Regions from separate parts of the Kluyvera ascorbata genome, predicted to be linked through region 1. Evidence: predicted binding sites of a transcription regulator. Region 1 holds the regulator's gene; the other holds the start of a gene.
What was found. Region 1 encodes PhoB, which activates phosphate uptake and scavenging genes when phosphate is short. Its sites were predicted from a motif close to CTGTCATAAAACTGNCNNAT; they were not measured.
Positions count from the first base shown of each region.

Region 2: the regulator PhoB is predicted to act here: its motif matches at 3,311-3,330, upstream of pstS (phosphate ABC transporter substrate-binding protein PstS).

Region 1 covers NZ_CP096201.1:3,863,792-3,868,059, forward strand. The annotation lists gene phoR (phosphate regulon sensor histidine kinase PhoR) at 1-1,068, opposite strand, end outside; gene phoB (phosphate response regulator transcription factor PhoB) at 1,090-1,779, opposite strand; gene sbcD (exonuclease subunit SbcD) at 1,971-3,173, shown strand; gene sbcC (exonuclease subunit SbcC) at 3,170-4,268, shown strand, end outside.
Region 2 covers NZ_CP096201.1:5,041,439-5,045,706, reverse strand. The annotation lists gene pstB (phosphate ABC transporter ATP-binding protein PstB) at 1-220, opposite strand, end outside; gene pstA (phosphate ABC transporter permease PstA) at 272-1,162, opposite strand; gene pstC (phosphate ABC transporter permease PstC) at 1,162-2,121, opposite strand; gene pstS (phosphate ABC transporter substrate-binding protein PstS) at 2,195-3,235, opposite strand; gene glmS (glutamine--fructose-6-phosphate transaminase (isomerizing)) at 3,532-4,268, opposite strand, start outside.

The DNA of each region.
Region 1 (4,268 bases):
GTCCTCCACGCTGAACAATGCCCCGTGCGGCGCATGCTGCCAGCGCACGGTAATCAGCGTCCCTTCCGGCGTATGATTCACCGCGTTGTAGACCAGATTCGACATCGCGCTACGCAGCTGATCCTCATTGCCCAGCACTTTTAACGTCTCATCAATTTCAAAATGGAACTGATGCTTATGCTGACTGAGCGTTTGCGCCTCGCGCTCGACTACCCGCAGCATCATCGGCACATCAATTTTTTCATTGAGCGCCAGCGTCGGTGAAGCCTCAATCTTAGAGAGCGTCAGGAGTTGGCGCACCAGCCCTTCCATCCGCTGCGTCTGCTCACGCATGGTGTGCAGCGCTTTTTCACGCACGTTCCCTTCCAACACCTGCTCCTGCATCATCTCCAGATAGCCCTGCAACACGGTTAACGGCGTGCGCAGTTCATGGCTAACGTTGGCAAAGAAGTTGCGTCGAGCGCCTTCCAACTGGTGCATCTGCGTCACATCACGCGCCACCATCAAAAGCTGACGGTCGGTGTAGGGCATGACGCGGATCTCCAGATGGCGACCGCTGTTCAGCACCAGATGCAGTGGCTTTAAGAACTCACGTTTTTTGAGGTGTTGGGTAAATTCGGGGTAGCGCAGCAGGTTGAGGATGTTTTGCCCGCTATCGTCGGGCCAGCGAAGCCCCAGCAGCTGCTGGGCCAGGCCATTACACCAGAAAATAGCGCCCTCTTCGGTGGTAAGCACCACCGCATCCGGCAGCGACTCCGCGCCGCTGCGAAAACGTTTAATCAGATTACCCAGTTCGCGGCGGCGTTTTTTATTACGCAACTGCATCTGGTTGAGCCCGTATAGCAAGGGCTCCCAGCTACCGCGTCCCGGCGGCGGGGTCATACTTCTGTCAACCCAAAGCCACCATGAAAGTCGCAGTAAATTCCAGAAATGCCAGATAAGCAGCCCGGTCACCGCCGCCAGTAAAAACCACGGCAGATAACCAAAAATCAGTCCCAGTATCACGGCCGGGAGACAGCATAACACCAGCTCCAGTACCAGCCTTTTCCATGACAGCCGTTCCAGCACGCGTCACACTCCTGTCAAAATTTAGAAACGGGCGGAAAAACGATAACCCGTGCCGCGAACGGTTTGCACCATGCGGTCATGACCACTGTGTTCCAGCGCTTTACGCAGACGACGGATATGCACGTCGACGGTACGGTCTTCAACATAAACGTTAGTGCCCCAGACGTGGTTCAGCAGCTGTTCGCGGCTGTAAACGCGCTCCGGGTGCGTCATAAAGAAGTGCAGCAGTTTAAATTCAGTTGGGCCCATGTCCAGCGGGTTTTCACCGGTCATCACGCGATGAGAGGTCGGGTCAAGGCTCAGCCCCTGCATCTCAATCACCTCTTCCACCGCCATCGGCGAAATGCGGCGCATCACCGCTTTAATGCGGGCGACCAGCTCTTTTGGTGAGAATGGCTTGGTAATGTAATCGTCAGCGCCCGTTTCCAGGCCACGCACGCGGTCTTCTTCTTCACCGCGAGCGGTGAGCATTACCACCGGAATGTCACGCGTCAGCGCTTCACGTTTGATATGCTTAATAAATTGCAGTCCCGAACCGCCCGGTAACATCCAGTCGAGCAGAATAAGGTCGGGCCAGGGTTCATTCAGTTTACTGACAGCGGTGTCGTAGTCTTCAGCTTCTACCGGCTGGAAACCATTTTGTTCCAGTACGAAGCAGACCATCTCGCGGATTGGCGCTTCATCTTCAACGACCAGAATACGTCTTGCCATTATTTGCCCTGTTTTTAGACATCAGTATTATATACGGCGTCATTATGCGTCAGATTTATGACAGATTTATGAAAAACATGACCGTTAGATGATCGCGGTTTGCCGTTTATGACACTGCCGAAACGCGCTCATCGACCTCAACGTAGGCTGATGTTTATAATCAACTTTACGCCACTTCTCACGGAACCGCTATGCGCATCATCCACACATCGGACTGGCACCTCGGCCAGAACTTCTACAGCAAGAGCCGCGCGGCTGAACATGAGGCTTTTCTGCACTGGCTGCTCGCGACCGCCGAAACCGAACGAGTCGATGCCATTATTGTGGCGGGCGATATCTTCGATACCGGCTCCCCGCCGAGCTACGCGCGTGAGCTGTACAACCGATTTGTGGTTAATCTGCAACAAACCGGCTGCCATCTGGTCGTGCTGGCGGGCAACCACGACTCTGTGGCAACGCTGAATGAATCCCGCGATATCCTTTCATTTCTGAATACCACGGTGATCGCCAGCGCAGGCCATGCCCCCTTTATCCTGAACCGCCGCGACGGCACGCCCGGCGCGGTATTCTGCCCGGTGCCGTTCCTGCGCCCGCGCGACATCATAACCAGCCAGGCCGGGCTTTCCGGCAGCGAAAAAGTCCAGCAGGTACTGGCGAGCATTACCGATTACTACCAGTTGCAGTACCAGCAAGCCTGCACGCTACGCGGTGACGCCACGCTGCCGATTATTGCCAGCGGTCATTTGACGACCGTCGGTGCCAGCAAAAGTGACGCGGTACGCGACATTTATATTGGCACACTGGACGCGTTTCCGGCGCAAAACTTCCCGCCGGCCGACTACATCGCGCTGGGCCATATTCACCGGGCGCAGAAAATCGGCGGCAGCGAGCATATTCGCTACAGCGGTTCGCCTATCGCCCTCAGTTTTGATGAAACCGGCAAAGCCAAAAGCGTCAATCTGGTGAGCTTCGCCGACGGCAAGCTTTCCGAGGTCACACCGCTTACCGTTCCGATTACTCAACCGCTGGCGGTGATCAAAGGCGATTTTGACACAATCAGCGCCCAGCTCGCTGAATGGCGCGATGCTGCCGCAGAGCCGAGCACCTGGCTGGATATCGAAATCACCAGCGATGAATACCTGCATGATATTCAACGTAAAATTCAGGTTATCACCGATGACCTGCCGGTAGACGTGCTGCTGGTGCGCCGCAGTCGCGAACAGCGCCAGCGCATTCTGGCAAGCCTTGAGCGCGAGACCTTGAGCGAGCTGAGCGTCGAAGAAGTATTCCAGCGTCGTTTGTCGCTGGAAACGCTGGAGGAGGAGCAGCAGCAGCGTCTGCATGCGCTGTTTAATGACACGCTCCAGAGCCTTGGCGAGGAGGAACAGCCATGAAAATTCTCAGCCTGCGTCTGAAAAACCTCAACTCGCTAAAAGGCGATTGGAAAATCGATTTCACCCAGGAGCCGTTTGCCAGCAACGGTCTGTTTGCCATTACCGGCCCCACCGGCGCGGGCAAAACCACACTGCTGGACGCCATCTGCCTGGCGCTATACCACAAGACACCGCGCCTAAGTAACGTCTCCCAGTCACAAAACGACCTGATGACCCGCGACACCGCCGAGTGTCTGGCGGAAGTGGAGTTTGAAGTTCAGGGCGTGGCCTATCGCGCTTTCTGGAGCCAAAACCGCGCCCGCAACCAGCCGGACGGCAACCTGCAAGCGCCACGCGTCGAGCTGGCACGCTGCGATGACGGGCAGATTCTGGCGGACAAAGTGAAAGACAAGCTGGAGATGACGGCCTCGCTGACCGGTCTCGACTACGGCCGCTTTACCCGCTCAATGATGCTCTCTCAAGGCCAGTTTGCCGCCTTCCTGAACGCCGAACCGAAAGAGCGTGCCGAACTGCTGGAAGAGCTGACCGGCACCGAAATTTACGGCCAGATCTCTGCGCAGGTATTTGAAAAACATAAACACGCGCGCGGCGAGCTGGAAAAACTTCAGGCGCAGGCCAGCGGCGTGGTGCTGCTGAGTGAAGAGCAGCAGCAGACCTTGTCACAGAGTTTGCAGGCGCTTACTTCTGACGAACAGCAGTGGCAACAGCAACACACCCAGGCCGCCCAGCATCAGCAGTGGCTGGTTCGCCAACAGGAACTTGAGCAGGACGAACGGACTCATCAGCAGGCGCTGATTGCCGCAAAACAGGCGCTGGAAGCCGCCAAGCCGCAGCTCGCCACGCTCAGCCGGGCGCAGCCAGCCGAGGCATTACGCCCGCGTTGGGTCCAGCTACAGGAGCAAGCCGCCACGGTGGCAAAAACCCACCAACTGACAGAGCAAGTAAATACTCGCTTACATGATTCTCGCCGCCTTCGCGACCGTATCCGCCTGAGCGCCGAACGGCAGGCCACCTCGCTCCAGCACACGCAAAGCCAGATTCAGCAGTGGCTTCAGGAACATGATCATATCCAGCATTGGCAGGGGGAACTGACCG
Region 2 (4,268 bases), 1.2 Mb from region 1:
GCAGAATTTCACCTTCCGCGCGCTGCTCTGGGTACAGTTCAAACATTTTGTTGAAGGTACGCAGCAGCGTTGACTTCCCGCAGCCTGACGGGCCGATAAACGCTGTCACCTGGTTTTTGGCGATATCCAGGTTGATGTTCTTCAGGGCATGGAATTTGCCGTAGTAGAAGTTCAGGTCACGTACTGAAATTTTACCCGGAGTTGTGTTCACCATACTCATCTCAATCTCTTCCTCATCCAGCGCCGCCGTCGTTGGCCGCGCCGTAAAAAATTAACCGTGTTTCTTCTTCGCGAAAATAACGCGCGCCAGAATGTTCAGCAGCAGTACGCACAGAGTGATAATCAACACCCCGGCCCAGGCCAGTTGCTGCCACTCAGCAAACGGGCTCATCGCAAATTTAAAGATGGTCACCGGCAGGTTGGCGATGGGCTGCATCATGTCGGTGCTCCAGAACTGGTTGGAGAGCGCGGTAAACAGCAGAGGAGCCGTTTCACCAGCAATACGCGCAATAGCCAGCAGGATACCGGTCATAATCCCGGAGATAGACGCTTTCAGCGTAATCGCGGAGATCATTCGCCATTTTGGCGTGCCCAGCGCGTAGGCCGCTTCACGCAGGCTATCCGGCACCAGTTTGAGCATATTCTCGGTAGTACGAATAACGATAGGCACCTGCAGCAGCGCCAGCGCAATCACGCCCGCCCAGCCGGAGAAGTGCTGCATCTGCGCCACCACGATGGTGTAAACGAACAGACCGACCACGATGGATGGCGCGGAAAGCAAAATATCGTTAATAAAACGGATAACTTCAGCAAGCCAGGACTTGCGGCCATACTCCGCCAGATAGATGCCCGCCATAATGCCCAGTGGAGTACCAATAACGGTCGACCACAGGATCAGCAGGCCGCTGCCCGCCAGGGCGTTAGCCAGACCACCGCCCGCGGTGTTTGGCGGCGGGGTCATTTCGGTAAACAGCGCCAGCGACATACCGTCGATGCCGCGAGTCACGGTGGACATCAGGATCCATACCAGCCAGAACAGGCCGAAGATCATGGTGGCCATTGAGAGCGTCAGCGCAATGCGGTTTTTCATGCGTCGACGCGCCTGCATCTTGCGGCGAGACTCAGCCAGCGCGGCGGTGCTTTGCATTTCCAGCGTCGTCATTAGCGTGCCCCCTCATTCTTCGCCAGGCGCATAATCATGAACTTCGATGCCGCCAGCACAATAAAGGTAATCGCAAACAGGATAAGCCCCAGTTCCATCAACGCGGAGACATGCAGACCAGATTCCGCTTCAGCGAATTCATTCGCCAACGCGGAGGTAATGCTGTTGCCCGGCATATACAGCGAAACGCTGTCGAGCTGGTAGGTGTTACCGATGATAAAGGTCACCGCCATGGTTTCACCCAGCGCACGGCCCAGGCCGAGCATGACGCCGCCTATCACCCCGTTTTTGGTAAACGGCAGCACGATACGCCAGATAACTTCCCAGGTGGTGCAGCCGATGCCGTAGGCCGACTCTTTCATCATCACCGGGGTTTGTTCGAACACATCACGCATAACGGCGGAGATATACGGGATTATCATGATGGCGAGGATAACCCCTGCCGCCAGGATACCGATACCAAACGCCGGGCCGGAGAACAACGCACCGACAAACGGGATGTTAGAAAGAATATTGCCGACTGGCTCCTGGAAGTAGGTCGCGAACAGCGGAGCAAAGATAAACAGGCCCCACATACCGTAAACAATGCTGGGAATGGCCGCCAGCAGTTCAATCGCGATACCTAACGGGCGTTTCAGCCAGTTGGGTGCCAGTTCAGTCAGGAAGAGTGCGATACCGAAGCTCACCGGAACGGCGATCAGCAGCGCGATAAAGGAGGTCACTAGCGTACCGTAAATCGGTACCAGCGCACCAAAGACATCGTTAGGCGCATCCCACTCTTTGGTCCACAGGAAGGCGAAGCCGAACTTCTCCATACTTGGCCATGAAGAGATGATAAGAGAGACGATAATCCCGCCCAACATCAATAGCACAATCAGCGCAGCCAGTCTTACCAGCGCGCTGAATATCATGTCACCCTTTTTACCCGGTGGGTTAAAAGCAGGCTTAGTTGCAGCCATAAATCACTCTTTCCAGTTTAAAATCCGCCACGACGTTTACTAGTTGCCCGGCGTTTCCGCCGGGCTACCGTAATCAGTACAGCGCTTTACCGCTGCTGTCTTTTACGTTGGTTTTCCATGCAGCACGAACCTGCTCAACCACGCTCTGAGGCAGAGTGGCGTAATCAAGCTCGTTCGCTTGTTTGCCGCCGTTTTTATACGCCCAGTCAAAGAACTTCAGCACTTCAGCACCCTGCTCAGGTTTCTGCTGCTGTTTATGAACCAGGATGAAGGTGGTAGAGGTAATCGGCCACGCGTTGTCACCTTTCTGGTTAGTCAGGTCCTGCGCGAAGGATTTGCTCCAGTCAACGCCTTTAGCGGCGTTAGCAAAGTTGTCTTCAGTCGGGCTAACCGGCTTGCCATCGGCAGAAACCAGTTTGGTGTAAGCCAGGTTGTTCTGCTTAGCGTAAGCATATTCAACATAGCCGATGGAACCTGGCAGACGCTGTACGAATGCCGCGATACCGTCGTTACCTTTACCGCCCAGACCGGTCGGCCAGTTTACAGTAGAGCCCGCGCCAATTTTGGATTTCCACTCTTCGTTCACTTTAGACAGGTAGCTGGTGAACACGAAGGAGGTACCGGAACCATCAGCACGACGCACAACGGCGATGTTCTGAGAAGGCAGCTTAACGCCTGGGTTCAGTTTGGTGATGGCTTCGTCATCCCACTTCTTGATTTTACCCAGGTAGATGTCACCCAGGGTTTTACCGTCAAGCACCAGCTCGCCGGATTTCAGGCCAGGGATGTTAACAGCCAGAACGACACCGCCGATAACGGTCGGGAACTGGAACAGGCCTTCCTGAGCCAGTTTCTCGTCAGACAGCGGAGCATCGGATGCGCCGAAATCAACGGTGTTAGCGGTAATTTGTTTTACGCCACCGGAGGAGCCGATACCCTGGTAGTTTACTTTGCTACCGGTCTCTTTCTGATAGGTATCTGCCCATTTGGCATACACTGGCGCCGGGAAGGTTGCACCAGCACCCGTCAGGCTTGCTGCAGCTCCAGCTGCGAAAGCGCTCATCGATAAGGTCGCGGCGACAACAGTTGCGACAGTGGTACGCATAACTTTCATAATGTCTCCTGCAAGAATCCGTAAATGATTGTTTAGTGGCTACGAGGAGCAAAATAGGACAATCAGGTGACAGTTATATGTAAGGTTTATTACAGTTTAATGACAACGAAAACCATGCGAAAAATAATATTATTAAATAATTATAAATCAGTTGGTTACAAAAATAATTTACAATGAAATTACGGCAAAATTTTCTTTTTATGACAGCCCAAAAGTCATGGTTTATGACAGCTTCTGGCGATAAAAAAAATCCGGCTGTGCCTAAAGCAGAGCCGGATCGTTTTAACTAAACGAACTTATTCGACGGTAACCGACTTCGCCAGGTTACGCGGCTGATCCACATCGGTGCCTTTAATCAGCGCCACGTGGTAAGCCAGCAGCTGTAGCGGCACGGTGTAGAAAATAGGTGCAATCACCTCTTCCACATGCGGCATCTCGATGATGTGCATATTGTCGCTGTTGCTGAACGCCGCATCTTTGTCGGCAAACACGTACAGCTCACCGCCGCGCGCGCGCACCTCTTCAATGTTGGATTTCAGTTTTTCCAGCAGTTCGTTATTTGGCGCAACCACGATAACCGGCATGTCCGCGTCGATAAGCGCCAGCGGGCCGTGTTTCAGCTCGCCTGCGGCATACGCTTCCGCGTGAATGTAGGAGATCTCTTTGAGCTTCAGCGCACCTTCTAGCGCGATCGGATACTGATCGCCACGTCCCAGGAACAGCGCGTGATGCTTGTCGGAGAAATCTTCTGCAAGCAGCTCAATGCGTTTGTCCTGCGACAGCATCTGCTCAATGCGGCTTGGCAGCGCCTGCAGCGCATGAACAATCTCATGCTCGACGGAGGCATCCGCCCCTTTCAGGCGCGCCATCTTCGCCACCAGCATCAACAGTACCGTCAGCTGAGTGGTAAACGCTTTGGTGGACGCCACGCCAATTTCCGCCCCGGCATTGGTCATAATCGCCAGATCGGACTCACGCACCAGCGATGAGCCAGCAACGTTACAAATCGCCAATGAGCCCAAATAACCCAGCT